Regions from separate parts of the Paenibacillus sp. NPDC101420 genome, predicted to be linked through region 2. Evidence: riboswitches for the same ligand, from Rfam matches in the RefSeq annotation. Region 2 holds a riboswitch; the other holds the start of a gene.
What was found. A riboswitch is a leader RNA that binds a small molecule or an ion and turns the genes downstream of it on or off. The one in region 2 is predicted to bind glycine.
Positions count from the first base shown of each region.

Region 1: another riboswitch for glycine. It lies ahead of ACQKMP_RS15630 (amino acid permease); the one in region 2 lies ahead of gcvT (glycine cleavage system aminomethyltransferase GcvT).

Region 1 covers NZ_JBNNSE010000003.1:68,984-85,186, reverse strand. The annotation lists gene ACQKMP_RS15670 (hypothetical protein) at 1-150, opposite strand, end outside; gene ACQKMP_RS15665 (beta-glucosidase family protein) at 225-2,564, opposite strand; gene ACQKMP_RS15660 (glycoside hydrolase family 3 N-terminal domain-containing protein) at 2,589-5,351, opposite strand; gene ACQKMP_RS15655 (helix-turn-helix transcriptional regulator) at 5,496-7,766, opposite strand; gene ACQKMP_RS15650 (metallophosphoesterase) at 7,894-9,045, shown strand; gene ACQKMP_RS15645 (TetR-like C-terminal domain-containing protein) at 9,218-9,772, opposite strand; gene ACQKMP_RS15640 (DHA2 family efflux MFS transporter permease subunit) at 9,939-11,402, shown strand; gene ACQKMP_RS15635 (helix-turn-helix domain-containing protein) at 11,481-11,933, opposite strand; gene ACQKMP_RS15630 (amino acid permease) at 12,072-13,430, opposite strand; glycine riboswitch at 13,566-13,646, opposite strand; gene adhP (alcohol dehydrogenase AdhP) at 13,844-14,860, shown strand; gene ACQKMP_RS15620 (DUF4386 domain-containing protein) at 15,090-15,812, opposite strand; gene ACQKMP_RS15615 (helix-turn-helix transcriptional regulator) at 15,896-16,203, shown strand, end outside.
Region 2 covers NZ_JBNNSE010000003.1:565,438-581,640, forward strand. The annotation lists gene gcvT (glycine cleavage system aminomethyltransferase GcvT) at 73-1,185, opposite strand; glycine riboswitch at 1,371-1,469, opposite strand; gene gcvH (glycine cleavage system protein GcvH) at 1,649-2,041, shown strand; gene ACQKMP_RS17705 (flagellar motor protein MotB) at 2,497-3,333, opposite strand; gene ACQKMP_RS17710 (flagellar motor protein) at 3,330-4,112, opposite strand; gene uvrB (excinuclease ABC subunit UvrB) at 4,390-6,381, shown strand; gene uvrA (excinuclease ABC subunit UvrA) at 6,761-9,634, shown strand; gene ACQKMP_RS17725 (hypothetical protein) at 10,693-10,902, shown strand; gene ACQKMP_RS17730 (S1C family serine protease) at 11,055-12,164, shown strand; gene ACQKMP_RS17735 (stalk domain-containing protein) at 12,192-14,105, shown strand; gene ACQKMP_RS17740 (DUF3656 domain-containing U32 family peptidase) at 14,312-16,203, shown strand, end outside.

The DNA.
Region 1 (16,203 bases), 500 kb from region 2:
AAATAAAGGCATTAGAACAAATTGTAATACCGTCATTCCAGCACTCAGTATAAAAAACACTATGAATTGTGCAATATTCGGATGTTGTCCCTTGAATTTATTCCAAACACCCTTCATTCCTGTGTTTTTCTCGATATTTACTTCGCTCATACTCTTCTATTTCTCCTTTGAAGCCTAGAAAAAGGAGATACCGTGGTATCCCCTTTTCCTCGCTTGCTATTTTCCTATCGGTTTATCCATTTCAACACCTTCAAGATTTGCTTTCGACTAATTTTCCCGCCAGTAAAACGGTCGATTTGACGAAAAGGCATATTCAGAACAAAGTAGACATTATTCGCTAGCAGAGGTTTATTGACTACTTCAAAAAACTTGTTAAAGAAAAGGACAATATGATAGATTGTTTTTCCAAGTGCGTTCTTATATTTGGCTTGAGCAATGGTGTCGTTTAACCCCAAGTCCTGCTTTGGATCCCAATAAGGAGAAGGAGGTTCATAACCCAAGAGCCCCTTATATTCCGCTGCCGTTACTTCATGAACATGTCCGCTAAAATAATGCGGGAATTGCTCCTTTGTATGTTCACAAGAAACGGAATCGCCCGTAAGCATAACACGTTCCTGCAAAAGAATAGACTGGATCGAACTTCCGATTTGAATGTCGTAAGCGCCAGGCTCGACCGCCCAATCGTGAATCGTCGGATTATAATACGAAAAATCACGTTCCTCCAGAATCATTGTGACACGTTTGCTTTCGCCCGGCTCTAAGCTCACCTTTTCAAAACCTTTTAATTCTCGTTTGGCTCTAAATATCGATGAATCTTGTTTCTGGATGTAGAGCTGCGCAACCTCTTCCCCTGCGACTGCCCCTGTATTGGTGATGGTAAATGAAACCTGATGCTGGTTAACCGTTAAATCCGTATATGCAAAGGTCGTATAGGACAGCCCATAACCAAACGGAAATAACACAGGTTTATTCACGGTATCAAAATAACGGTAACCGATAAAAATGCCTTCGATATGCTCTGCGGTTGCCTCCTTACCTGGATAATAAGGAGCAGAAGAGACATCACTATACTTGATCGGGAATGTCTCGCTGAGCTTACCACTTGGGTTGTACTCTCCAAGTAAAACACTCTTTAACGCTTCAGCACTTCCTTGTCCAGATAAATAGGTATGAACGATAGCTTTGACATTCTTTATAAACGGCATTTCAATGGCACCACCGCCAGCGAGAATCACCACAATATTGGAATTGACTTCTGTTAATGAACGAAGCAGTTCGAGCTGGTTATCACGTAAGCTAAGGTTTACGCGGTCAACACCTTCGGCTTCGCTGCCTTCGTCCAGCCCCAAGAACAGCAAAATGGTATCTGCTTTCTGAGCTAACATAACAGCTTCCTTTAGTAGACGGTCATTTTTCCCACCCATTCGCTTGAAGCCTTTCTCATATCCCACAATCGATAAGCCAGATTGACCGAGCACATCGCAGGCATTGGATAGCTTGGCAGGATTAATAAGCGAGCTTCCAGCACCCTGGTAGCGAGGATTACTGGCGAAATCACCAATAATCGCAACTTTATTGCCGTGTTTAAGCGGTAATATCTTATCGTCATTTTTTAATAACACAATCGAACGTTTGGCAGCTTCTATCGCTTTATTGTGGTGCTCCTCATAATCGATACGCGATGTATCTTGATCATGCAGCTGGGTAGTAAAGACTAACTCAAGCAGACGATCGACAGCGTCATTCAGCACTTCTTCGTCTAGCTCATTGTTTTTAATGGCTTGCACGATTTCTTGATCCGTAATTCCATTGGTTGAAGGCATCTCCAATTGATTGCCTGCTTTCAATCCTGCAGCACGGTCATTATTCCCGCCCCAATCCGTAACGACTACGCCATTAAAATCCCATTCACCGTACAGAATATCCTGTAACAAATCGTTATTTTCATTGGCGAACGTGCCGTTGACTTTGTTGTAAGAGGTCATGATGGTTTTCGGTTGACCCTTCTCAACTACACGTCTAAATCCTTCTAAATACAATTCTCTTAACGAGCGTTCATCCACGACTTCGTCAATCGTCATTCGCATATGTTCTTGGCTATTGACCGCAAAGTGTTTAGGACATGCAGAAATGCCGTTCACCTGAATGCCTTTGACCATCTCACTCGCTAATTCTCCCGTTAAATAAGGGTCCTCGGAAAAATACTCAAAATTTCGTCCGCATAACGGATTCCGCTTGATGTTCAATCCAGGACCAAGCAACACACTCACTTTTTCGCTAGCTGCTTCTTTTCCAATCGTTTGACCAACCTCATAGATCAATTGTCTGTCCCAGCTATTAGCCAAGGTTGCCGCCGTCGGAAAACAAGTGGCAGGCAGACTTTTATTTAAGCCTAAGTGGTCTGCCTTTCCGCCTTGCTTCCTCAAACCATGCGGTCCATCTGTCAGCATAATGCTGGGAATCTTCACCCGGTCGATTGCTTTTGTATTCCAAAAGTTTGCGCCAGACATTAAAGATGCCTTTTCTTCTACGGTCATACTTTCGATTAATGCTCTATACTTCAATCTCTTCACCCCGCATGCTTACGCCTATTTTTCGAATAAGTAGGTTTGCAGGATCGTGTACAACACATGCTGAACACTTGTGCGAACCCCGTTTGTGATTCCTGCAGGATCCTTCTTGTATGCTTGTTTTAATAATTTCTCGTTTTTACTTGGTGTCATAATATCAAGCATGAGGTCATTGCCAGCTACAACCGCATCCGGCGCTTTCATAAACCCAAAGACTGCATCGCTGGAAACAAATCCATCAAAGCCCCATTCCTTACGCAGAACATCATTTAACAAGACGGAATTCGCTCCTGCCCACTTTGTCCCGATGATCGAAAAGCTGGACATTGCGCCTAGAGGGCTGCTTTCTTTAACCGTAATCTCAAACGGCTTCAAGTAGATTTCGCGAATCGCTTGCTCGTTGGCCCAGATCAGATTTCCTGAACGAGCATTGGTTTCTTGATCGTTCAGCGCGAAGTGCTTCATAAAGGCAATAATGCCTTGGTCTTCTGCGCCGTTTATCATAGATGCCGCCATTTTTCCTGAAAGCACAGGATCTTCTGAGAAGTATTCAAAGTTACGGCCGCCTTGTGCTGTACGGTGAATATTCATCCCCGGTGCATACCAGCCTTGAATGCCATACGCACGCGCTTCTTTACCGACCGCTTCTCCCATTTGATAGGCTAGATCATTGTTCCATGTTGCTGCAATGACGATTTCAGACGGATATGACGCGGCTTCGATTGGCTTAAAGAAGTAACTAAATCCAGCCGGTCCGTCCATCAACAACGTTTTAGGAACACCCAAACGCTCTACTGCCATCGTTCTATAAGCGCCGTTTGCTACATAATCAATCATTTCGTCCAATGTAAACTGATCCATGAATTCATTCCATTTCGGATCATCAAAGGCTAAACCTTTCAAATCCTCCAGTACTAAGCCATTATTAGCGCCAACCGTTGGCATTTCCATCGTTGAAGCTTCCGGCTCTTTTGAGAATGCGTCGACCACATTTTGCGGTGCTTTATGACTAATATTTTCAACCGAAGGATAAGTCTTCTCCCAATCGTTCCGGGACAAATACGTAACTTCACCTTTTGCTAATTCAAAGCGATTCTCGTAAGGCGTTCCGGTATCCTTATCTTGTTTGAAAACCTTCTTGTCAGCCAACTCAAGGTCATAGCTTGCCACGATATCATGGACATTGCGAGCCACTTTAATTGAATAGGTGCCCTGGTCTAGTACATACGCTTCTTCTACGTTCATATCATAAGAAGCCATCTCTTCGGTAGCGAACGAAAGGGTAAGCACCTCGGATTGACCTGCTTCCAGCAGAGACGTCTTTGCATAAGTGGCCAGTTCGATCGCCGATTTTTCAATGCCGCCTGCAATATACGGAGCTGAATAATAAACTTGAACAACATCTTTCCCGGCTCTGTCGCCAACATTTTTCACTTCGACTTGTAGTTCAATCTTGTCTTCCGACAATGACTGATTCAGAACCTTCCACTCGAAATCCGTGTAGCTTAATCCATGTCCGTAAGAATATAACACGGTATCTCGATAGCCTGCTTCATCATTTAAAAAGAAGGTTTCATAGAAACGGTATCCTACATAAATACCTTCTTGATAATTGAGGAATGAATACTTCAAATTATCGTATTTATAGTCTCCAAAGTTCTCACTTGCTGGAGCCGATGAATTGTCATACACGTACGTATCCGTGATACGGCCTGATGGATTAATATTTCCTGCAAGAATATTTCCTAATGCGTTGGCACCATAAGGCCCAGGTGTTCCTATCCACAAGACAGATTTAATAGATTTAAATTCATTTACGAAACCAAGCTCTAAGGCATTCCCCGCATTTACAACGATAGTGACATTTTCAAAGGACTGTGCAACCTTTTCAATCAAAGCGCGTTTATTAGCTGTCAATTTCAACTGCTCAGCGGTCGCATCACTAGCTTCTGTACTCTCACTAGCAATGACAATAATTGCATTTCCCGAATAGGATTTCGCTTGTGCTATGGCTTCGTCCGATAAATAATCGATTTTAGGTTCATCGCTAGAGTTTCCACCTAACATGCCTTTTACAACTTGAATGACTCCGGTACTCGCCTTGCTGCCCACTCCTGCTTTTGCACCAACCTCTTGATACAAGTCATGAAGCTCGGTATTGTATGAAATACCTGCATTTTCTAGACCTTTAAATAAATTAACCGCACGGGAAGTATCCCCCGCACCCGATCCTCCACCGCCATAACGTAGCTCTAATGCAGCTAATCCGAAGACGTTAACCTTTTTATCTTTCAAAGGCAGCTGTTTATCATCATTCTTCAATAGAACAATGCCTTCATTCGCAATTTCTTCAGCTATTTTCCCGCCCTGTTCACGTGCTGCAAGCGCCTCAGGGGAATCGGTTACGGCTGTAATGTGTTTTCCTGTCAGCGCATCGATGATGCTAGAAGCGGTTGCACCGAATTGTACGAACAACAATATGACAACAAGCGCTACGATCGACCAGCCGGTGAAACGTCTTGGTCTATTTTTAATTTTCTTGTAGCGTTTAGCTTCTTTTTTCATCGCTCTACGATCTTTGCGACTTAGAGCTTTCAACTCCATTTTTGTTTGTTGCTTTTGCTCTTTTCTTAATTGTTTGTCCTGTTCAATCGCTGCTGTTCGTTCTGCTTCCGGTAGCGCTTTAATTTCTTGCTTTCGCGCTCGCAGCTTAGCTTTATCTTCCTTCACCTTTTGCACGATTTCACTTTTTTTAACGCGTTTAGTATTAAAATTGTCCACCACGGCGACCCCCTCCGGTATCGTCTTTCTTTTTCACAATCATAATATAGCGCTTACATTTTAACTATCAGGATCTTGTCGAAAAAAAAGCTAAATATTGCGTTCATTCGATTTATCAAGAAATCGAGTGAGCAATATTTAGCATTAATCGTTGGTTTTTTCTAAGTCGATCATAACAATCCCAAATAGCGGAACTTCGAACTCAAGTGTATGATTTCCCTTTATTTTCAGTTGTTCTACGCTTCTCGAAGGTCGATTAATTGCATTCCAATACGCAATATCTTCGAAAGACAACTTTTTGCATTTCCTTAAATCAGCAAGGTCTAATCGCTGATCTACTTGCTCAGTAGTTAATCGTTGCTTGATCAATCGGTATGTCCCTTCAAGGTTTGTAAGTTCCATCTTTATAAAAACATAGGGACTTTTTGCCTTATGCCAAGCTAATTCTAGTTTTTCCTTATTTTCATTGATAAACAGATGTTGCTCTTCTTCTGGATAAACAGTTAAAATGCGGTAATTATCTTGCTGTTTTGTCACGATACATGAGTTGTTTTTGAACACAATCTCATCAAACAAGCGACTCACAAACTCTGTCGCATACCAATTGTCCTTGTAACGACCATCCGGTGTAAGTAATGAAAGCTTACTTGCCAGCTCATCTGGAAAATACTCAAACAGCTTCGCTGAATCGAGTGATAATGGAGGGAAATAGTGACCTGCAATTTCGTTTTGATTCATTAGGTTTATATATTGCCAAATGCTTGCATTTGCTTGCGCTAGATCCGAATAGGCGTGTAGATAATCATCCTGATCGTAAATCAGCATTCGATCCAAAATACGGTTCTGATCTTGTATGTTTGTATTCTCACCAATGACCCGAATGTAGTCTTCATCAAATAGATAATTAAGCGCAGTTTCAAGTGGAATCTTGCGCATACGGGTCCAGTCATCAATGCAATAAACGGCATTATGGCAGATTATATCAAGCAACACCGCATCTTCTGGCGGGATGGGAAAATGAATGACCACGTTCTTATAGTTTTTAAAAATTGAAATGGCATTCACTAGTGACAGACGCAATTGCCTGCTATTTTTCATTTCATAGAAGCAGCGGAACTCGTACATCCAATCCTGACTTGTCATATAATTTTGCTGCAGATGGAGATTCAATTCAGTCATTACCGTTTGAAACCATTCATTGTTATGAAATCCCCGCTCCTCCCAATCATCCAAATCTATAGATTGAAATTGAAGGTAGGGAATCATGCCAACAGACACGATCTGCTGCAATATTCGATCCAACTCACTAAATGAACAGACCAGCTTCCCTTCGCTCAACCGTATATCCACTTTTTTAAAAATACGATTGACCGCTACCCACTTCACCCCTAGACGCTGACGCACTTCGAGCAAACGGCTATCCATAAGTTTACCTTTTATTTTAAGAACATGATTCACCTTTGAGTACTGGCCGATCGTTTTATGCAAATCTAATTGAACCTCGATGCGATTGGGGGCAATAGATGGGCCAGCCGGTAATTCACCTAACGGCACATACGGCGATAGTAAGGCTAATACATCTTGGGACAGCTCCGCGTCGACACGATTCTGCTCCGCTCTTATTTGACGCTGTTCACGAAATTCAGCAGGTGAAAGCTCATACCTTATTTTAAATGCCTCGTTAAATGAGCGTACATTGGGAAAGCCGTTAGCTAAAGCAATCGTGACAATCTTCTCGTTCGTATTTTCCAGCATACGTAAGCTATGAAACAATCGCACTTCTTTGATGTAATTTCCGATTGAAATCCCTAGCTGATTTTTAAAGGAATGTGCCAGGTAGTATTTGCTACTATAAGACTTTTCAGCAATCTCATCCAGGCTGAGTTTGTCCGCATAATTAACATTGATATATGATACAATTTCTTTTACCTTATCCGAAGCAGTATGCACTTGCTTCTTTTCATCTTCTGGCCCAAGATATCGGTACAGCAATCCGATTAAACGTTTCGAATACCCTTCGATGATATAATCAGAACCGGCTCCCGGATATATCCTTTCGACGTACAAGTACGCCATACAATTCTTCACAAGCTCATATCCATCTTTTTTGTACACCATCGATAGTGGAATGTTAAGCTTAAATGCCGGAAACTCCTCTTGATACTCATTGGTTAGAAACTTTACCGAGAGCGTCGCATTCTCTTCACTGCCAATTACACGGACAATATCACCTTTATTAAAAACGAAAATATCGCCTGTCCGAATCAAAATATCCGAACCATTTCGCATAATTTCCAAATAACCAGAAAGAACAAACCATGCCGTTAACTCCGTCATAAGTAGAAAATCCACTTCCTCAATCGTTTCGATTGCGGCTAGTACGATTTGATCTGATCCATTTTTCTTCTTATTCAAAATCAACAATCTCCTCTTCCAACATGAAAAAATATGTTACTGTTACTGAGTACCTGACCATTTGCTCATAATTATTGATTATAAACGATTGCTCTCTGAAATCTAAAAAAATAGGACGGTGCATCATATGGTATTCGCATTTCTGTTTATATTCGATATGTACGCGGCAAGTAACTATTACATCGCAAGAAAAATTTTCAAATGGTTACAACATGTATTTTCAAATATTAATGGGATTATATACGGAGTCATCTACAGCTTGTGTGCGGTAACAATCATTATTAATTTACTATTGTCCTCTTCAGCTATGACGACCGATTCAAGTATTGTTAATTTTATTGGTCAATTCGGGGACTATTGGATGGGGATCTACTTCTATTTGTTCTTGCTGTTACTCCTTTCCGATGTAATCTTACTTATTAGTAAATGGATCAAAATCATCCCCTCCCCTGCGCCAAAACGTGTTATTTTTCATACAAGGTCAGTAGTATTAATTCTAGTCATAGGGTTGGTGTCCTATGGGATTTATAATGCGAATCAGATAAAAGAAGTTACTTATCCGATCCAAATACATAAAAGCACGTCGTTAGATCATTTAAATATTGTTCTGATCAGCGACTTACATTTAGGCTACGTAAATGATGTAAAGTTTATTGAAGACGTTGTTGATCGTATTAATAACATGCAGCCAGATATTGTGTTGATGTCAGGAGATATATTTAATGGTAACTACTATGCGCTCTCTAATCCTTCCAAAGGAATAGAGTTATTAAATACTATTCAGTCCACCTATGGGGTTTATGCTTGTTTAGGTAACCATGATGCAGGACGATCATACGATGAGATTGTGAACTTTATAGATAAGAGTAATATTAAACTTCTAAATGATGAGCATGTCGTTATTGATAATCAATTCGTTGTAGTTGGCAGGAGAGATTCATCACCGATTGGTGATCAAGGAAATGCTAGAGCAGTTACTTCTGAAGTGATGGGTAACATTGATACAACTATGCCCGTTATCGTAATGGATCATCAACCAACGAATATGATTGAATACGGAGATGACGTCGATTTGATACTTAGCGGACATACGCATCAAGGACAAGTATTTCCTGCAAATCTAATCACCAATGCTATGTTCACAGTAGATTACGGGCACTATCAGAAAAATCAGAACAGCCCTAACGTCATCGTCACATCTGGTGCAGGGACTTGGGGACCGCCATTACGCATTGGAACGAACAGTGAGATAGCACTAATTAAAGTTGATTTTAAATAGAATGATTTATAAAAAAAAGCGGTCAGCCTTTGGACGAGAATTACCGCCCTAGACTGCCGCTTTTTATAGTTTTACCTAAGGTTGGTGCGGAGAATATCCGTTATCTTGAAATTTGTCTCTCTACATCATACAACGGTTTTTACCCATATCCTCCTGTAGCATAGTCTAGCGATTATAAATACCTTCTTTTATACATCAAGGTAATTTGGCCTGCTATGTATTCCGCACTATATTGGCTGCCATCCTTAATCCACCACATAATAATCCCTAATAGTGATGCTGCAATAATATCAAGGGAGACAACCTCCTTAGTGGAATCTATATTTCTCACGTTTCTTCGCTTTTCGATCGTATTTTTTAATAGGTTGGTTAATTGGTTTTTGAAACCTTTGTGCTCTACCAATACAGCAAAGATTTGCCGGTATTCATAAAAATAACTTAAAAATGTGACCAACTGCTCCTGCTCGATACTGCTCTTCACTTGTAATAACGGTTCAACCTTCATGGACAGGTCATCAAAGATTTCATGTACGATCTGGCGCAATAAATCGTTAATATCCTCATAATGCAAATAAAACGTTGCACGATTCAGCTCAGCACGGTTGGCGATTTTTTGGACAGTCAATTGAGAAATCTCCACATTCTCGGCCAATAATGAAAAAACAGCATTTTTCAGCATCTTTTTTGAGCGAATGGCTCGTGGATCAACTCTTTTATGTTCGGACATTTCATCCCTCTATTATCGTTTATATAGTATTTCATCAACTAATTTACCCATTCTGTCGATTAGTCGACATTTTCAATAAAATTGCAAATAGGAATACCGTTTAAATGCTGATATGATTTATTTTATCGACACTATGTCGAAAAAGCAATGAAGAGAGGCCTGCACCATGCAAGAAGATATTAAGAAAATAAATAAAGGAATCCTACTAACCATTCTAATTTTTGGTTGTTTCTTATCTACACTCAATCAGACGCTTTTAAATGTCGCCTTAAGTAGTCTGATGGATGTATTTGATGTCACGGCAACAACTGTACAATGGATTTCAACAGGTTTTATGCTGGTCAACGGGATTTTGATTCCGATTACAGCCTATTTAATGAAACGTTTTACAACACGTCAATTATTTCTAAGTGCCATGTCATTTTTATTAATTGGCTCAATCATTTGTGCAGCAGCGCCGAGCTTTAGTCTACTCTTAGTCGGACGGATGATCCAAGCTGCAGGTGCCGGTATTATAATGCCGCTCATGATGAGCGTTGTGCTCGCTATTTTCCCTGTTGAAAAACGCGGCAGTGCTATGGGACTGCTTGGACTGGCGATGATATTTGCTCCTGCTATTGGGCCGACGCTTGCGGGATTTATTGTTGAATATCACTCTTGGCGCTGGTTATTTATCGGCCTCATTCCACTCGTCATCATTGTTATAGCGTTGGCATTCAAGTATTTAGTGAATGTATCCGAGACGTCTAAGTCTAAGCTTGATGTAGTAAGTGTTCTTTTATCGACCGTTGGATTTGGCTTAATTTTATACGGCTTCAGTAGTGCAGGCAGTAAAGGCTGGGACGATGTAATAGTAATTCTGACCTTAGGGATCGGGATCGCTGTTACGGCCGTATTCTGTCTTCGACAAATCAAGTCTGATGATCCACTGCTGAACCTGTCTGTCTTCAAAAATAAAGTTTTTACGATGACTTCTCTGATTAACGTATTAATCACGATGATGATGTACGCAGATATGATTTTATTGCCTATTTATCTGCAGAATGGCCGTGGTTTTACAGCATTTGATGCAGGACTACTATTGCTGCCAGGGGCGCTCGTAAATGCGTTCATGTCACCCGTCACCGGTAAATTATACGACCGTTTTGGTGCTAAACCACTGTTCATTATTGGTTTACTGTTTATTATTCCATCTATGTGGGCGGTAACTGATCTATCTGAATCTACAACGTATATGTATCTAATGATTCGTACCATTGGCCTGCGAATTGGATTAAGCTTCATCACTATGCCACTCAATACGGCTGGACTAAATGCACTGCCCAAACAACTCGGCACGCATGGTACAGCTGTGAACAATACCGTTCGCCAAATTGCCGGAGCCATCGGTACTGCTGTCGTAATTACGATTTATACAGTACAGGCAACAAGTCATGCGGCCACAGTGATGCAGAGCAACCCCTCTACTACTCCTGAGATCCTTAAATCCCTTGCATCCATTCTTGGGGCAAGTGATGCCTATTACTTTATGATGATTTTATCCGTCGCCGCGTTTGTTATAACATTATTTATGCCGATGAAGAGCAAGATCATGGTTGAAAAGAAAGCAAACCTAGTTAACAAGGAATAACCTTATAACGTGGAATGTAAAAAGGACAGCGATCAGCTGTCCTTTTACATTATTAATAGCTATTCCCGGCTCACCGGCTTACTCTTGTTTATATTTTTCTTTCAGTATGCTGGAGCCAATTCCCCCGATAACCATTAAAATCAAAGAACCGAAGTTCCAAAAGAATGACCCGCCATTCAAGGTAATCTCTAGTGCCATTACTTTGTTCAGAAAGAGAACACAGAGTTTAATCACTAATAGCACAATGCCTGCTATTACGAAGACATCAAATACAAACTTTAATTTCGGGTGAGCCAATTTCTTGCCTTCTTCTATCACCTTTTTGGTCAACTCCTCGTCACTCCTTAGTAACTCATCGATAGTTACCCCAAAAAGATCGCTTATTTTAATAATGATTTCAATGCTTGGGTAGTTTAGACCATTCTCCCATTTCGAAACCGACTGTCGGCTTACAAACAGCTTCTCGGCCAGTTCTTCTTGTGACCAACTTTTTTTATTTCTTTCCGCTTTTAACTTCTCCCCAAAGATCATAGCAGCAACTACCTTTCTGCAATTCATAAGCCTATATTGGATTAATCGTATGCAGAAGTAAAGAACGCTTTAGTTGCAGCCCCGCAACCCCAAGTTGCAGTTAACACTAGGCTTACCGCTAGTTGATGTTGACCTCACTCAAGCTTGATTACTTCTCCCCTTTTTACTTCTAATCGAATACAAGATAAATAATAAAATAAACCATAACGGAGTACACAATAAAGCCGGGCGTGTTTCTCCAGCGAACAGCATGATGATCAGTATTCCAGCGAACAAGGTTAAGACAATATAATTGATAGCCGGTGTGAACGGTGCTTTGAATTTGGATTTCGCCTGTAAGTCTGGCCGGGTTCTCTTATACTTAATATGACAGATAAGAACAATGCCCCACACCCATATAAAACAAATGGCGCTAATCGTTGTCACGATTCCAAAAGCCTGCTCCGGAATAAGTTTACTCAAAAGAGCACCCACAGATATAACAATTGTAGAAATGAATAACGAGTTACCTGGTACATGGTTTTTATTCAGTTTGCCCAAACGAGGTGACGCCTGGTTATTTCTACTCAAATTATAGAGAATTCGGCTGGTCGAGAACATCCCACTATTACAAGCGGAAGCGGCTGAAGTTAATACGACAAAATTAATAATCCCTGCGGCAATTGGAATCCCTACTAAAGTAAAGGTTTTTACAAAAGGACTCTCTGCCGGACTGAGCTCCGTCCAAGGGTTAATGCATAGCAGGACGAAAAGCGCACCAACATAGAAGAATAGAATCCGTAAAGGAATTTTATTAATCGCCGATGGGATATTTTTCTCCGGATCCGCTGTTTCCGCTGCCGACACCCCGACCAATTCCACACCCACGTAAGCAAATACAACCATTTGAAAAGAAAATAAGAAGCCTGATATGCCGTTCGGAAAAAAGCCCCCATGCTCCCATAGGTTTCGTATCGTCACCGATCCTGCATCCGTCTTAAACCCAATGATCAGTAAAATGACCCCAAGACCAATCAAGGCAAGAATCGTAATTACCTTAATTAAAGCAAACCAAAACTCGAGTTCCCCAAAGCTCTTTACAGTTAATAGATTAAGTCCTAATAACACGACTAGACAGGCGATGGCAGGAACCCACTGCGGGATATCAAACCAGTACTGTACATATACGCCAACAGCAATGACATCAGCCATAGCCGTCATGATCCAGCAAAACCAATAGGTCCAACCGGTAATGAATGCAAACCGTGATCCAAGGTAGTCTTCAGCAATATCCGTAAACGATTGATAGCCCACTTTAGATAATAGGAGTTCTCCCAGTGCTCTCATCACAAAAAACACAGCAATACCTACGATTAAATACGTGATCATAATGGATGGGCCTGCCTTCTCTATCGCCTTGCCTGATCCCAAGAATAATCCTGTACCAATGGTGCCGCCAATAGCAATAAGCTGAACATGCCGATTAGCCAGCTCTCTCTTTAATTCTGGTTGTGCCATACCTAGTTCCCCCTTGTGAGTACAATAAATTGGAATAAAAAAAAGAGAGATTGGATGTCATCCAATCTCCCAGATCGTAAGAATATCAAATAATATTCGCCCTGCTGATAGCGATCAGCATGACAAATACATATTCAGTACTCTTCTGTCCTTTTGCCTGAGATTGTGAACCCTTCGGCGCCGCGGAATCTCCGCAGTCTCTCCAGAAGCTGCTCCAGCTAAAGTGTAATCCTTAGCCATCATAGCTCGTGAATTATGAAGTTGATAAAGCGGTAACGCAGTAAAGCTGTTCTGATATTCTAACATATTACTTGTGATGTGAGTGTTAATCAGTGATAAAAGTCTCAAGAATTTAAAGTTAGCCTCATGAACATACTACTTTTTGAAAAGCAAAAAACTAAAGGAGTATGCTGATGAAAGCCGCTGTAGTAAAGAAATTCAAAGAAAAGTTAGAACTACAAGACGTACCTAAACCAAAACCCGGACACAAAGAAATCCTTGTCCATATTCAGGCGTGCGGAGTGTGTCATACTGATTTGCATGCTGCTCATGGCGATTGGCCCGTCAAACCGAAACTCCCTCTTATTCCCGGACATGAAGGCGTTGGGATTATTGAAGAAATAGGTGAAGGAGTTACACACTTAAAGATAGGAGACCGAGTAGGAATTCCGTGGTTGTACTCAGCCTGCGGTCATTGTGAGTATTGTCTTACAGGAAGAGAGACTCTTTGTCTGGATCAGCAAAATTCCGGATATTCCGTAGATGGTGGATATGCAGAATATTGTGTGGCAGCTGCCGATTATGTAGTGAAGGTTCCTGATAATTTAAGCTTCATCGAAGCTGCACCTTTATTTTGTGCTGGCGTTACGACCTATAAAGCTTTGAAAGTATCGGGTGTAAAGCCAGGTGAGTGGGTAGCCATTTTCGGCGTCGGAGGATTGGGTCATCTTGGCGTACAATATGCAAAAGTGATGGGAATGAACGTAGTGGCCATCGACACGTCGGATGAAAAGATGGAGCTTGCCAAACAACTTGGTGCAGACAAAACCGTAAACGCATTAAAAGAAGATGCCGCAGAGTGGATTCAAAAAGAAATCGGTGGAGTGCATGGTGTCGTTTGTACGGCGGTTGCGAAAAAAGCATTCGACCAAGCCTACCGGGCCATTCGTCGCGGCGGAACCTGCGTCATGGTTGGACTGCCTCCTGAATCCATGGATGTCCCGATCTTTGATACGGTATTAAACGGTACAAAGGTAGTCGGTTCGATTGTCGGCACTCGCAAAGATTTACAAGAAACATTACAATTCGCTGCAGAAGGAAAAATAAAAACCATTATTGAGACACGTAAACTAGAAGATATTAATGAGATCTACGATCTTATGTTAGAAGGCAAAATCAATGGTCGAATCGTCCTTGATATGACGAAATGACCAATAATAAAAAGTATGCTACCGTAATATGATACGGTTCCCCTTAACGGTTATATCGGCGAAAATAGAAAGGAGCATGATGCGACATGCTCCTTTTGCATGCATAGAAGACACAACGTCCCCACTGAATTTGCTCCCTGCTTTTTTTAACGCCTATAATAATAGGATTCCCTTAGATTTTGCGTTGAATCATCATCGCCTCGTATTCTCCTGATCAAAAAACTTTTGATTATTTTACTTTAGACGAAGAAGCTATTTTTACTCTCAATTTTGCAAGGTTCTCCCCATCAAATCCCTTCACAATTAACCAGACTGCCAAGCTCATCTCGTAAACGCCCACAGGCAGCGCCATCAATCCTTTTATCGCCGAATAGGGCTCGATAATTCCAAACATTTGCAGCAAACCAGCTATTAATACCATAACCGCTGTAACCATTCCGAAAATAGCTAGCGGTTTAGGGACATAGCCTGTTCGATATAGCATATAACTATACAGACTAGTGTTTATGCCCAACATGAAATTTGGACCCAACATAGCCGTCCAGCGATAAATCGCCTGCAACACCAGACCTATGGGCTCAAAATTGATTTTACTTGCCAAATTATTTGTATCATAATACGAACTAAGTTGTAACAAACCCAATATACTTACGAGACCAATCGCAATAAAAACAGCCTCCATAAATCGGAAACAAAGATACCCTAATGCAAGATGCTCATTCCAATGCCGAACATAGGGAAACAGCATGACTGCTGTACCAACAGCCGTTACTATAAGCGAGAGGTCATTTAATACACCGATTAAAACCTTCGTTTCCAATCCATTTGCCACGGCCATCTGCCATTGTTCTGACAAAACTGGCCCATACAAAACAACCGCTATAATTGACGTCACTGCAGCAAAGATATAAAAAATCCCCAGTATCCTAGCATTCCTTCGGTCTCTCATCATCTTTTTTGCCTCCTAAGACAATAAATTCATTTCTGATGGACGTGTGGTACACTTCCTGCAAATATTTGATATAAGGAGCTATTATGGACCATAACGAAGTCATCGAACGTGCTTTGATCCATATTGAGGGTCATTTACAACAGTCCTTAACCGTAGAATCCGTTGCCAATACCTTCAACATGTCTAAATACTATTTTCATCGGCTATTTTCCGCTATGATGGACTGTTCGTTAAACCAATACATCCTATTCAGAAGATTAAATGCATCTTTAACTTTAATTCAAAACAAAAACAGGTCTCTAACCGATATTGCTTACCAGCTCAACTTCGGTACGCAAGCCTCATTCACTCGTGCTTTCAAACGACATTACGGATTAGCTCCGAGTTCTTT
Region 2 (16,203 bases):
GAAAGTATAATTTTCACGTTATACTTTATCCTTTTATTTCTCGCTTAAAAGTTCACCGTCCTAATATGGACGCTAAAGGCGTTTATACTTGTAAAAAGGGGCCTTAATCACGACAGCTTTAAGCTGCTTGCCACGTATCTCTACGAAAACCTCTGTGCCTATTTCACTGTAAGCTGTATCAAGTAAAGCTAATCCCAGGTTTCGTTTCAGCGTTGGAGATTGGGTTCCGGTTGTGACTTCTCCGATTTTGATGCCGTCCGCATAGACTGGGTAATGGGAGCGTGGAATGCCTCGATCAATCATTTCTAGACCGACAAGACGGCGGGGAAGACCGGCTTCTTTTTGCTGTATCAACGCATCGCGTCCGATGAAGTCCGCTTTGTCCAGCTTCACGAAGAACTGTACTCCAGCTTCAAGAGGCGTGATGTCAGCCGACAGCTCCTGACCGTACAATGGCAATTTTGCCTCGAAACGAAGCGTATCCCGTGCGCCCAGTCCAGCAGGTGTTAATCCGTGAGGAGAGCCAGCTGCGAGAAGGCCGTTCCATAACGTTGCTGCCCCATCCAGCGGAGCGTAAATTTCGAAGCCATCTTCACCGGTATAACCCGTACGGGAGATCAGTACTTCTACACCGCAGACGGTTGCGCGTTCGATGAAGTGGAAAGGCTTGAGCGTTGAGATCGGTGCATCAGTAACTTCTGCGAGTATGGTCTCTGCCAGCGGACCTTGCAAGGCGAGCAAAAGCGTCTCGTCAGAGACATTAGTGAGTGTGACTTCACCGAATTCAGAGGTCAGATGTTCTTGCAGCCACTGGAAGTCCTTATCGATGTTGGAGGCATTTACGACAAGCATATAACGGCCTTCACTTAGTCGATACACGAGTAAATCGTCGACCACCCCGCCGTTTGGATAACAGAGCAGCGTATATTGTGCCGCACCATCGGTAAGGCGGCTGACATCGTTGGTCGTCATTTTTTGTAAGAAGGCTTCAGCGCCGCTTCCGATCACCATAAATTCACCCATATGCGATACATCGAACAGTCCAGCCTGCTGGCGAACAGCCTCATGCTCCTTCACGATACCTGTAAACTGTACTGGCAGCTCCCAGCCGCCAAAATCAATGCACCTGGACTCCGCATATGCGGAATAGAGATCATAAAAAGGCGTTCTTTTCAAAGCATCCATGTCGTCACTCCCCTAGTCTGATTACATACGAAAAAAAGGACAGGCAGAAGCAATCATGCATAAATGCACTAATCGCTTTCTGCTCTGTCCTTTGTACCTGAGAGTTACCCTGCGTAACTAACATGCAAGTTTCCCCGTTGGTGACCTGACGCACTCAGCCTCGCGTCTGATGCTCTCCAGAGGTACGTCCGACAAAGGTCCTTTTGCCTGAGAGATTCACCCCTGTTAGGGCTTACTCCTTCGGCGCCGTCTTCAAGTGAGACAGTCTCTCCCTATGCCATCATCCGCAACTGTATTTGTTTCTTATGTCTCCATTAAACGGGTATAGGAGGGCGCTGTCAACAAGAAAAAGTCAAAAAAACGACAAATTTATTTTACTTTTAGTAATATTGACATTATGCTCCGCGATCACTTAGGCTATAACTAAATTTAGAATTCCAATTTGGAAATGAGGCGGCTTGAAATGAGTGAAGTTTTAGATAACCTTCTTTACAGCGAAGAGCATGAGTGGGCACAGCAAGTGGAAGGACGCGTAGTACGTGTTGGGATTACGGATCATGCTCAGCATTTGTTAGGCGATATCGTATTTGTGGAATTTCCAGAAGTGGGTTCGGCCATTTCAGCTGGCGACAGCGTAGGCAGTATCGAATCCGTTAAGACCGTATCGGAACTGTATTCACCCGTCTCAGGGACGGTTACCAAGATTAATGACGGTTTAGAAGCTAGTCCAGAACTGATCAACGATAAGCCTTATGGCGAGGGTTGGATTTTTGAAATTGAAGTGGACGGAGAGTACGCTGATGCTGTAAAAGGACTGCTAGATGCAGCTGGATATCGTGCATTGGTAGGAGAGTAATTGGGATTTTTCACTGTATATTAATTTCACTGCATGTGATATTTGTAGCAGCAAGTTTCCGTTTTTGGGGACTTGCTGTTTGGTGTTTTTATATAGATAGCGGTCGGGATCTTTGAGTTAAATCCTGGGACTGTTTGGAATTATGGGATTTTATTTAAAGCGAATCTACTGATTGTGGAATTAGGGAAAACCTCCCTTATTTTAGACGAGTATAGCGTGACACTAAGGGGTTTAGGGAATTCCTCCCTAAAGTTTCAGTGAAAAGCGCTATTTCTGACTAAATAGGGTATTAATCAGGGAGGAATTCCCTAATTCTGCGCCTGGACAAGGGAATAGGCAGATAATCAGGGAGTATTTCCGTAATAAATAGTGGCGAGCCCATTTTGGTATGTTGATAAGCAGATTCGCTCCCGCACAGGCCTAGCTACTGTAACTAGCTCTGAGTAAAACATTTTTTAGGTACCCTCTTGAAGCTGCCGCAGCACAATGATCTCTACACGGCGGTTCTTTTGCTTACCTGCAGCTGATGTGTTCTCCGCGGTGGGCTGGGTATCAGCATACCCTGCATATTGAAAATTGTCGGGGTTCAACCCTTCATGATCTAAGAAAAAGCGAAGCACTGACAGCGCACGAGCACCAGATAGCTCCCAGTTGTCGTTATAGTGAGAAGCCGAAGATACTGGAGTATTGTCGGTATGTCCTTCAATGCTGATCTTTGCGCCGATATCGCTGAATAAGCCAGATAACTGCTGAAGAGCAGGCAGGGCTGGAGACTTCAGATCTGCCTTACCTATATCGAAGAGAAAACGGTCACTGAGCGTGATTTCTATCCCCTGCGGTTTGTCGGCAACAAAAATTTGTTCTCCGAGATTATTTTCCTCTACATAGTTCGTAATCACACCCATTAATTCAGCAAGTTTAGCCTCTTGTTCTCGAAAAGCAAGTTCACGTGCCGAAGGTGTTTCGTTCTCCGTTTGTTCAGCAGATCCATCATTCGGTCTCGCAGTTGCAGCTGCATTCCCATTCCCGTCTGTACTTTCCGGTTTGTTCTCAGTTGATTTCCCAGCATCTAAAATGCCGTTCCCACCCTCAAGGACAGTGCTGCCAGATTTGAAGGTCTCGGATAACGAGCCTGTCACGATGTTATATTTGTCAGTATCCAGGCTGCTCATCGCATACAATATAACGAAAAAAATAAGTAAAAGTGTAATTAGATCAGCATAAGTAATCATCCAACGGTCGCGGCTTTCCCGAGTCTCTACACGCCGCTTGCGCCGGTCTCTTTGTCTCATAGAAGACCTCTAGTTTCCGCACGGTCATTCGTGTCCGTGTCTGAGATGAATGAGTTCAGTTTTTTACGCACCAGCAAGGGGTGATCCCCGTTCTGCAAAGAAAGAATGCCGACGAGCAGCATTTCCATACTATGTAGCTGGCTTTGACTGCGGGATTTGATTTTGGAAGCGATGGGTAAAAATATTAAATTAGCGATGGCAACACCGTACAGTGTTGCGGTAAATGCCACTGCGATAGATGTGCCCAGATTTGACGGATCTGTAAGGTTGCCAAGTACACGGATGAGCCCCATCACCGTCCCGATAATTCCCATCGTTGGTGCATATCCACCTGCAGCTTCAAAAATCTTAGCATAGTTCTCATGCTTCAATTCTTTAGCATCCATTTCTAATTCAAGGATCTGTCTTACCTGCTCAGGATCAGTGCCGTCGACAATAAGAAGTAGACCTTCACGTGTAAAAGGGTCCGGATGTTCTTCAGCTTGTTTTTCTAACATTAGAACGCCGCCGCGACGAGCCACGGTTGCCATTGCAATGAGTTCTTCTGCTTTTTCTTCATCACGATCAGGGTTGCTACCGAAAGCCATGCGTAATGCTGTTGGAATGGAGCGCAGCTTAGATGCCGGGAAGCTGATCATAACGGCGGCAAATGTACCCCCGAACACAATCAAAGCTGCATTAAGCTGCAGCAGTCCTGAGAGGCTTCCGCCTTCCCAGAGATAGCCGCCGATTAACGCAGCCAGTCCAGCCAATAGGCCGATTATTGAGGTAATATCCATGCTTCAAGCTCCTAACATTTCTATGTATTATGGTTTGCAACGATCTAGGCAACACTGTATAATGAACGGGAACACATATTCTTATCTTCCATATTTTTTAATTATAAGAAAGTATAAGTTTCACGTTATACTTTAATCCTTATAATTCTCGCACAAACGCTTAACGTCTTTTAGAGACGCCAAAGGCGTTTTAGCTTGCCATCGTATGGAGAGAGAACATTCAGACAACAATTATAATATATTAATCTAGTTTAGACGATAGAGGGGAGACGGGCAAATGAGTGATATTGTCGTCAGTACAAAGACTTTTGAATTGGAGTCCGAGTATACACCCCAGGGCGATCAGCCTCATGCCATAGAGGAATTACTACAAGGCATCCGGCAGGGCAAGAAGCACCAGACGCTGCTGGGCGCGACGGGTACGGGTAAGACGTTTACCGTTGCACAAGTTATTTCCAAATTAAACCGCCCGACGTTAGTTATTGCGCACAACAAGACTTTGGCTGCCCAACTGGCGAGTGAGTTTAAGGAGTTTTTTCCGCATAATTCGGTAGACTATTTCGTCAGCTACTACGACTATTACCAACCAGAGGCGTATATTCCCTCCTCCGATACTTATATCGAGAAAGACTCCAGTATTAATGAAGAGATTGATAAATTGCGCCACTCCGCAACGAGCTCCTTGTTCGAACGGCGTGACGTTATTATTGTGGCGAGTGTGTCTTGTATTTACGGCCTCGGTTCGCCGATGGAATACGGAAGCTTGCTTTTGTCCTTGCGGGTAGGGATGGAGAAGCCTCGAAATGAGATTTTGAGCAGGCTAGTGGATATCCAGTACCAGCGTAATGATATCAATTTTGTACGCGGAACCTTCCGTGTACGTGGTGATGTGGTTGAGATTTTCCCGGCATCTCAGGGTGAGCATGCCATTCGGGTCGAATTGTTCGGTGACGAAATTGAGCGAATCACTGAGATTGATGTACTGACGGGTGAACTGATCGGGGAGCGCGATCATGTCGCTATTTTTCCGGCGTCTCACTTTGTTACCAAGGAAGAAACGATGCGAGTGGCACTGGTCAACATTGAAAAAGAGCTGGAAGACCGCTTAACGGTTCTTCGTGACGCAGGAAAGCTTCTTGAAGCTCAGCGTCTGGAACAGCGGACACGTTATGATATTGAGATGATGAAAGAAGTGGGCTTCTGCTCTGGGATTGAGAACTATTCCGGACCGCTCACCTTCCGTGAACCAGGGGCAACTCCGTATACATTAATGGATTATTTTCCGGATGATATGCTGATCATTATTGATGAGTCCCATGTAACACTTCCACAGATTCGGGCGATGTATAATGGTGACCGGGCGCGTAAGACGGTACTGGTAGAGCATGGTTTCCGTTTGCCGTCTGCGCTGGATAACCGTCCACTCCAGTTCGAGGAATTCGAAGAAAAAGTGAAGCAGATCGTATATGTTTCAGCGACACCAGGACCCTATGAAATGGAGCACTGCGACACCATGGTGCAGCAGATTATCCGGCCTACAGGTCTTTTGGATCCGATCATTGAGGTGCGTCCTACAGAGGGACAAATCGATGATTTGATTAGTGAAATTCGTGATCGGGTGGAACGAGACGAACGTGTACTCGTCACAACGTTGACGAAGAAGATGTCGGAGGATCTGACGGATTACTTTAAGGAAATTGGGATTAAGGTTCGTTATATGCACTCTGATATCAAAACGCTGGAGCGGATGGCGATCTTACGTGATCTTCGACTTGGTACATTCCATGTTTTGGTAGGGATTAACCTGCTAAGAGAAGGTCTCGACCTTCCGGAAGTATCGCTGGTCGCTATTCTCGATGCGGATAAAGAGGGCTTCCTTCGTTCCGAACGCTCCCTAATTCAGACGATTGGTCGTGCAGCCCGTAACTCCGAGGGTCGTGTAATCATGTACGGTGATCGAATCACTGATTCGATGGAGAAGGCGATGAGCGAAACGTCGCGTCGTCGCGCCATCCAGATCGCCCATAATGAGAAACACGGCATTACCCCAACCACCATTAATAAAAAGGTGCGTGACATCATTGAGGCAACGAAGGTTGCCGAGTCTAAAGCGGATTACCTCACGGGTGTTGGTGGCAAGATGAATAAGAAAGAGAAACAAAGCCTAATCCAGCGTCTGGAAGCGGAGATGAAGGACGCTGCGAAGAACCTGCAATTCGAACGCGCGGCAGAACTGCGTGACGCATTGTTGGAGCTTCGGGCCGAGTAATAAACCTTAAATGCATCACCGATATTTAAAATAAGTAATTGAACGGTGCTGTCCTGGCCGTTCTTTTTGAATAAATAGATGGACGCGCATCCCGCAGGGACAGCGCCCCGCAACGCTATAGCAGTTGCGGTAATCTCGCACCTCTTACCTAGTGTGCGCCTAACGTCCAAGCGGTCCCGTAGGGATAAGCGATCCGAACGCCGTCGTCACTAAGTCCCGTCCCCCAACCTCCTTCGCCAAAAAAATGCGGGTGTCCAGAGGGTGCAACCCTTGGGGCCCTCCCTTGGAAGGGAGGGTTTGGGAGGGATCGAAAACGCTTTTAATAAAGTCTCTGAAATCGTTAAAGCTTTGATATTTGATTCATTAAGGAGAGGTTCCGTTGGCGAACGATAATATTGTAATTAAAGGCGCGAGAGCGCACAATCTCAAAAACATCGATGTGACGATTCCACGTGACCGTTTCGTCGTGCTGACGGGGCTGAGCGGCTCGGGTAAGTCTTCGCTTGCATTTGATACGATTTATGCTGAAGGACAGCGGCGTTATGTTGAATCTTTGTCAGCTTATGCTCGTCAGTTCTTGGGGCAAATGGAGAAGCCGGATGTGGATTCGATAGACGGATTATCCCCGGCAATCTCTATTGATCAGAAGACAACAAGCCGCAACCCACGTTCTACGGTAGGTACGGTAACTGAAATTTATGACTATCTGCGGTTGCTTTTCGCACGGATCGGTCACCCTCATTGTCCAGAGCATGGAATTGAGATTACCTCCCAGACTGTAGAACAGATGGTAGACCGGATTATGCAGTATCCAGAGAAGACTCGTTTGCAGATCCTGGCACCTATCATTTCAGGGCGTAAAGGGGAACACAAAGGACTCTTCACAGACATTTCTAAGCAAGGGTTCGTACGTGTGCGTGTGGACGGTGAGCTAAGAGATCTGTCTGAGGATATTGAACTTGAGAAGAATAAAAAACACACCATAGAAGTTGTTGTAGACCGGATCGTCGTTAAAGACGATGTGGAGACCCGGCTGACGGATTCACTGGAGACGGCACTTAAACTTTCTGGCGGTAAAATCCTTGTGGATATCATCGGTCAGGAAGAGCTTCTGTTCAGCTCTAATTTTGCTTGTCCGATTTGTGGTTTTAGTATTGAAGAGCTGGCACCACGTATGTTCTCCTTCAACAGTCCGTTTGGAGCCTGCACAGAGTGCGATGGACTTGGAATGAAGATGGTGGTCGATCCAGATCTGCTTATTCCTGATGCTGAGAAATCGATTGAAGAAGGTGCTTTTTTAGCTTGGACCGGAAGTACTTCTAATTACTATCCGCAATTTCTGAAGTCCGTGTGTGAGCATTTTAATATCCCACAGAACGTTCCAGTGAGCAGTTTAACACCTGATCATATGAATAAACTACTGCATGGTACAGGTAGCGAGAAGGTTCGCTTCAAATATGAGAATGATTTTGGACAAAAGAAAGATGCGATGGTTGCTTTTGAAGGGATTATTCCGAATCTGGAGCGTCGTTACCGGGAGACCGCATCTGACGGTATTCGTGAATTTATTGAAGGATTTATGAGTGCTAAGCCTTGTCATGTCTGTAAGGGCAAACGTCTGAAGAAAGAAATTTTGGCGGTTACGATCAACGAACAAAATATTTCGGATATTACCGATCTCTCGATTGGTGACTGTCAGCATTGGTTTGAAGAAATAAAGTTAAGTGAGAAAGAGACAGCTATCGCCAATCTCATTCTTAAGGAAATCTGCAATCGTCTGGGATTCCTGGTGAATGTCGGACTGGACTATTTGACACTTAGCCGCGCAGCAGGCTCGCTATCTGGTGGTGAAGCACAGCGTATCCGGTTGGCCACTCAGATCGGTTCCAGTTTGATGGGTGTTCTGTACATTCTGGATGAGCCAAGTATTGGTCTGCATCAACGGGATAATGATCGCCTGATCTCTACGCTTGCTCATATGCGTGACCTAGGCAATACGTTGATTGTTGTAGAGCATGACGAAGATACGATGATGGCAGCGGACTATATTATTGATATCGGACCGGGTGCGGGTATTCATGGTGGACAAGTTATGGCGCAAGGAACACCGGAAGAGATTATGAAAGATCCGAATTCCTTAACCGGTGAATATTTGAGCGGTCGTAAGTTTATTCCAGTTACCGCTAAGCGTCGTGCTACCGATGATCGTTGGATAGAAATTCGTGGCGCTAAAGAGAATAACCTGAAAAATGTGAATGTGAAGATTCCATTGGGTGTATTTACGGCGGTGACTGGTGTGTCGGGCTCCGGTAAATCCTCACTTATTAACGAAATTCTGTACAAGAGCTTGGCACGGCAGCTGAATAAGGCTGTGAAGGTTCGTCCGGGTCAGCACAAAGAAATTCGTGGCTTGGAAAATCTCGATAAGGTTATTGAAATCGACCAATCGCCAATTGGGCGTACACCACGCTCTAACCCAGCAACCTATACTGGCGTATTTGACGACATTCGTGATCTGTTCTCGAAGACGAATGAGGCAAAGGTACGGGGGTTCCAAAAGGGACGCTTTAGCTTTAACGTAAAAGGCGGACGCTGTGAAGCTTGCCGTGGGGACGGAATTATCAAGATTGAGATGCACTTCTTGCCTGACGTATACGTTCCTTGCGAGGTATGTAAAGGTAAACGTTATAACCGGGAAACACTAGAAGTGAAATATAAAGGGAAAAACATTTCCGACGTGCTGGAGATGACTGTAGAGGATGCTACAGAGTTCTTCGTGAATATCCCTCGTATTCACCGTAAAATGCAAACGCTGATGGATGTGGGTCTTGGCTACATTAAGATTGGTCAGCCAGGTACAACATTATCCGGTGGTGAAGCGCAGCGTGTGAAGTTGGCTTCTGAGCTATACCGTCGTAGTACAGGCAAGACACTCTATATTTTGGATGAGCCTACAACAGGTCTGCATGTGGACGACATTGGTCGTTTACTAGAAGTATTGCACCGCTTGGTGGATTCCGGAGAATCGGTTCTTGTCATTGAGCATAATCTGGACGTTATTAAGACTGCTGATTATATCATCGATATGGGACCAGAAGGCGGCAGTGGCGGCGGAACCGTACTGGCAACAGGAACACCAGAGAAGATCATTACTGTTACGGAGTCTTACACAGGTAAGTATCTGAAGCCAGTTCTGATTCGTGATACAGAGCGTACTGAAGCGCTTATGCTTGAGACGGCGGAAACTACCTAAGCTATAAATAGCTGGATAGTATAACTACTAAATAATAAAGGTCGCGGCAATTTGCCGTGGCCTTTATTGTTTGTTGTCCAAAATTATTATTTTGGGAAAACAATTGATCGGTACAATTGCTGGTAGTCACCAGTAAATTAGAGCTCACTAGCAACTTTAAGCTCATAGGCAATTTCAAAATCAAAATCAAATCATCTATCAGTTCGGGTTATTTGCATGTAGTCAAAATCTTCGTTGGAGTGTTGCTTGATTGTTCGTGTGAGTTACGTATTTTGATTATCCGATCTGATATGAGTTTCTAGTAAAAGTATTACGGCTCCTTTAAAAAGAAAACTAAATAGTAGAAGAGATAGGCATATGTAGGGCGTGTCCGTCGTAAGATTGAATGAGGAGCATGCTTTTGCTGTATGTTCGCTTAATGGTTAAAAGAATAACAGCAGGCTCAATGGTTCTTTGAAAAATAAATAACAAACGGCTATATTGCTAGCTCTATCAAATGCTTGTGATACTAGATTAGGGAAAACCTCCCTAATAATCTGATGTTTTGCAGCTTTTAAGCTCAAATCAGGGAAAACCTCCCTATTTATCGAGGCGATTCATCCATAATGAGGGTTCTCTCGTGTTTATTAGGGAGGAATTCCCTAAAAACCTCAAATTGAAGTAATAAACGGCTAATTTCAGGGAGGATTTCCCTAATCCTTAAAAGTATAGACTCTAGTACCAGATTTTTAATTCTAAATTCTAACCCCTAACCTCAAAATTACAAATTGACTAGTAAGATACTAACTCCCGGCAGAGATGCTAAATAACTTCCTTAGTTACATTCACAAAGATCGACCATTACCCGTTAGGTCTCATCATTTTCGCCGGAAAACACCAAATGTCAATGAACAAAATCAATAATTTATCCGATTTTGCAGTAATAAAATATTTTTTTTGCGACAAATGCATAATTTTTCTACAAAACCTATTGCATCGCCCAAATGGTAGCGATAACATAGAAGAGGATATGGGGAATACTGGATCTTGCTTGACAACATTTTTGAGGAGGTAAGGTAATGCTACTTGCAGAAGTTGCCGCGCAAGGACCGTCTAAATTTCATACCTTTGATGTTTTTATGATTTTATTCACTATCCTAATTTTGGTTGGAGTCGTTCGGTTACTGAGAGCTCCCCAAAAGAACAAGTTCGCCATTGCTTTCGGAGCGGTTAGTTTGTTGGTTTTTATAATCTCTGACTATGCCATGGTGATGCATTGGTTAAGTTAACGGAAGAATTAAATTGAACAGCTTTGCACCAAAAGACTCCTTTAACGCCGTGGGCGCATTGAAGGTGTCTTTTTTCAAATTATATAATGTAAAATTTATCCATTCGCAGAGAGAGGGTCTGGTGAAGGTTGATGAGGACTGTGGAGAAACTGGTGAAGAAAGGAATGGGCTTGCTGCTGTGCGGTGTGTTGCTGTCAGGAGTATGGAGTGAGTCGGTTTATGCGTTGGGTGATACGACTAAGACGGTTAGCGCGGCGACCACAACCCAGAGAGACAAAATCAAAAATTCAACATCAGCGGAAGACCCCGTACCAGGGATTATTAAAAGTATCACCCCCTCCGTAGTGGGCATTATCGGCAAAGACGATAGTGGGGGGACTAGCGGACCGGATGATCGATACAATCTGACGCATGGTTCTGGCATTATTGTGAAATCGAATGGATGGATTGTAACCAATGCACATGTCATCAAGGATCTGCAGAATGCTTTGGTAGTGACGTCGGACTCCAAAACCTACAGCATTAAAGAAACATATCTAGATGAAGTTAGTGATCTGGCCCTGATAAAAATCAATGCAACCTCCCTTAAACCTGCAAAGTTTATTCCTTCGACCGGCAAAACCATTGTTGGTGAGAAGGTAGTGGCCGTCGGAACACCGATTAGCTTTTCTCTAAGGAATTCAGCGACCGTAGGGGTTATAAGTGGCCTTAACCGTGAAGTAGCTGCGGCTTATCGTCTGATCCAAAGTGACACAGCGATTAATCCCGGGAATAGCGGGGGCCCGCTAGTGAATATGAAGGGCGAAGTGCTGGGAATAAACAGTCTGAAATACTCAGCGGTGGGCGTGGAGAATATGGGCTTCTCTATTCCGTCGGATACCGTGCAGTATATTATGAACCAGCTTTTTAAATACGGTGAAGTAAAACACCCGAGTCTTGGATTGGAGTTAGAGCCGAGTTGGTCCTCGATTGTGGGCTTGCCAACGCTCGATCCCCTGACTGTAACTAAAGTGATTTCTGCTGAAGCACGCAAGGCGGGTGTTGCCGAAGACGACGTCTTGTACAGCATTGACGGCCACCGTGTGGTCTCACTAGTTGATATTAATGAATTGTTTAAAAGCTATTCTCCAGGTACAACGGTACGACTGGTTATGCAAAGTGATGGGGATATCGTCATCCGTAAGCTGGTGCTCACTCAGGGTGATCCCCTATTAAGTGAAGAGGGTGCAGGAGCAGATGGAGAAGAGCATACGGAAGATTGATCAGGAAACTCGAGAGGGGGACGGTAAATGGGCTTTAAAGTTTTAAAACAAGTATTGTGTGCGATGCTGGCCTTATTATTGCTATTTTCTATATTACCGATACCAACCGTACGGGCAGCAGAAACAGACAAGCTGCAGCTGAGTCTTAAAGTTGGCAGTACTTCTGCTACGGTGAATGGCAAGAAGGTGACTATCGAGCGGCCTTATATGGAGAACGGAACGGTTATGGTACCGCTCGGGGTTTTTAAAAAGACATTTGGCAGCACGGTTTCCTTAGAAGGAAATGATGTAGTGAAAGTAACGTACGGCTCTCATACAGGGTTAATGACGATTGGTAGTATTAGTGCCTGGAAGGATGCGACTAAAGTTAAACTCACCTCCGCGCCTCGGATGGTTTCAGGTGTGTTGATGGTGCCGCTGCGTTTTGTGGCGAGTGTACTGGGTGCAACCCTCTCCCAGGGTAACGGTGGTGAGCTGATCATTACCTTAGCTCCTGCTGACAATGAAGGCGATGTGCCAGTGGATACTGGTATTGATAGCGATGTGGGGAAGACGCAAATTGGGAACAGCTATTATCGATGGACACTAAATTATCCGTCTGGACTGATTGCTGGAAATAGCGGTGGTGATGAGAGTGTGGCTACCTTCTCCAGTGCGGACAATCTTTATTATTTGGAGATTCATGCAAGTGATCAGGCAGTTGCTGTTGATGCAGAGGGGCTATTAGAACAACTAGTCCGGGAAGTCGAGTTAGGCAGTGAACTGATATTAGACCGGGAGTCGTTCCCGAAAGCCTCTGTACCCTATGCACGATTGGTCAGTAAAGATTCTAGCGGAGCACTCTGGGAAAACAGGCTGATCTATGCTGAAGGTAGACTTTACGAGATTTATTTGACGGATGAGAAAGCCACTAATTATAAGGATTTAGCCAAATATGCGGGGTTACTGAGCTCTTTTCGGCCCTCTTTTGACACTAAGGATAACAAAATCCGTGATCTCTCTACCGTAAAGAATGGCTTAAGTGAAGCCTATAATGAGGACTATGGTATCTCACTACAGGTTCCTGCCGCTTGGACTAAGGATGACCAGCATTTTTATTATGAAAGCAAACAAGGAAGTCATTTGAGTGTGGCGATTACATCGGCACCTGCTGGTTCTACACTAGAGAGCTGGGCTGAAGAGTTGAAGACAAAAACGCAGGAGAACTTTGTAGCGGACGCTTATGTTTTTAAGGATAGCATGAAGTCTGAAATCTCCGGCGTACCTGCGCAAATAAGTGAGACACAGCTGAATTTCGGCAACGGTTGGGCGACAGAATATCAGGCACTCGTACTCAAGAATGGGTACCGTTACTATTTCGAATATGTGACACCTGCTGGACAAGAAGACGATAAGACCAAATTTAAAGCCATTATATCCTCTATTGATATTGATTTTGATCTGTTGAAGGAGAACTTCGGGCGACTCGCTAGCGATGACTATAAGACAATCAAGAATAAAACGATAACCAAAGTATCTAAAAGATACGGCTATGCCATCGACATTCCACGTTTATGGACACCCAATCAAGATGTATTCGAGACACAGTTGGTAGAGTATCGGTTCATCGGAGGACGTTTCCAGATTAATTCGAAACCTGAGGGCTCAATCGATTATGCGGTGAATATGCTCAAAGATTCTTATCAGAATAAAAATAATGATCCTAAAGGTCCTCGCATTGAAAGTATAGTGGAGTCTACCTTTGCAGGTGTTTCTGCTACGATCCTTACTGTGCATCAAATCAAGAATGGTGTTCCTCTCCGCAGTAAGCACGTTGTTTTTGGCAAAAATGAGGTGGTCTACACGATTACTGTTACGCTGAATGATGCCAATGCTACTGCAGAACAGCAAGCTTTGTTGGATAAAACGCTGCAGTCGTTTCGGTTTACGGGGAATGAGTAGTTTAGAGGTGATTGGAGTTCATGACTAACTAATAGTAGAGTGTAATTCAATTAGATGAGAACGTCCTTGTAGCCTAAATGGCATGGGGCGTTCTTTTCTTTATATAAATGTTGGTAAACACATGGCGCTGAGATGTGATATTTGATACAATTATCAAGTTAATCAACTAGAAATGACCCGCCACATGGCGGTTTGGGAGGATATAAATGAAAGAGCAACAAATACGCAGAGAAGACGTGGAGCTATTGGCACCTGCAGGTGACTGGGACTGCATGCGTGCGGCGGTAGCGAACGGAGCGGATGCTATCTTTTTTGGCGTAGAGAAGTTTAATGCACGGGCGAGAGCGAACAACTTTCGCATGGACGAGCTGACGGAAATTATGGCGTTTTTGCATAGCTATGGTGTGAAGGGTTTCCTGACCTTTAATATACTGGTTTTTGAAAATGAATTGTCCGATGCAAAAGAACTGATTGACGCATGTGTAGATGCTGGCGTGGACGCAGTGATTGTTCAGGATTTAGGGTTGGTCAAAATGATTCGTGAAATCTCACCAGACTTCCCTATTCATGGATCGACACAGATGACGATTACTTCCCCGGAGGCGGTCGAGTTCACGAAGCCTTTCAGTTTGGAACGTGTGGTACTCGGTCGTGAGAACAATCTGAAGCAAATTAAGACGATTGGGGAACAAGCCCGCCTGCCGATGGAAGTATTCGTGCATGGAGCCTTATGTGTCTCTTATTCGGGTCAATGTCTAACTTCGGAAATGTGGGGTGGACGCTCCGCCAACCGCGGAGAATGTGCTCAAGCTTGCCGTCTGCCTTATGATCTGATGGTGGATGGAGAAGTTAAACCAATGGGTGATGTGACTTATTTGCTCTCCCCTAAGGATTTGGCAGCTATTGATCTTATGCCTGAGCTGATCGAGGCGGGTGTAACTTCTTTCAAAATCGAAGGGCGCCTCAAGAGCCCGGAATACGTTGCGAATGTAGTTAGTAAGTACCGTAAGGCAATTGACCGGTATTTTGATGGCGATATGTCCAAACCATCGAAGGAAGAAGTTCGTGAACTGCAACAAAGCTTCTCACGCGGTTTCACGCATGGTTTCCTAGATGGAACGAACAATAAAAAGCTCGTAGACGGCACTTTCCCGAAAAGCCGTGGTGTATATCTCGGAACGGTTGAACAAATTCTTCGTGATGGAGTTGTCTGCCGTATTCATGCACCTCTTAAGCGGGGAGACGGAATCGTGTTTGATGCAGGGGATCCGACGAAAAAAGAAGAAGGCGGACGCGTTTACGACCTTCGTCGTAAAGGTGTGAAGCTCGAAGGTGAAGCCGGAGAAGGCTGGATCATCGACATCGTAGCCGGTCGTAATGATGTGGATCTGCGTCGTCTAAATGTCGGTGACCGCATTTGGAAGACAAATGACCCTGCGTTAGACAAGGCGCTGCGCCAGACTTATGAGACAGAGAAGCCGTACCGGGTATTCCCGGTACATGTGCGAGTGCAGGGCTGCGTCGGCGAGAAGCTGACCACCTGGTGGACGGACGTTCAGAAGAACGTTACCGTCCGTGTGGACTCGGAGCTTGCGCTGGAAGCGGCACAAAAGCGTCCGATGGATACCGCGCTGCTGGAAGAACAATTCGGCCGCCTGGGCGGAACCGTGTTCCAGCTTGACGCGCTAGAGTCGCATCTGCAAGGCGACGTCATCGTCCCTATGCGCGAGCTGAACAGCATCCGCCGCCAAGCGGTGGAGCTGCTTGCGGGCGAGCGCCCGAAACCGCCCGTGTACGTGAAACGGGCGATTGAGGTCTACGGCGACGCTACCCGCAGGGACGTCGCTCCGCAGCGCGCCGGTGAAGCGGAGCTCACCGCGCTGTGCCGCAGCCTGCCGCAGGTGCAGGCTGCGCTCGAGGCCGGCGTGAGAAACATCTACGCCGACTTCGAGTTTATCAAGCAGTTCCCGGCAGCGGTAGATGCGGTACGGGCTGCAGGGGCCAGCATCGCGCTGGCCACACCGCGCATTCATATGCCGGGCGAGAACGGCTACCACGCCAATATCCTGCGCTTGCAGCCGGATGCCGTGTTAGTACG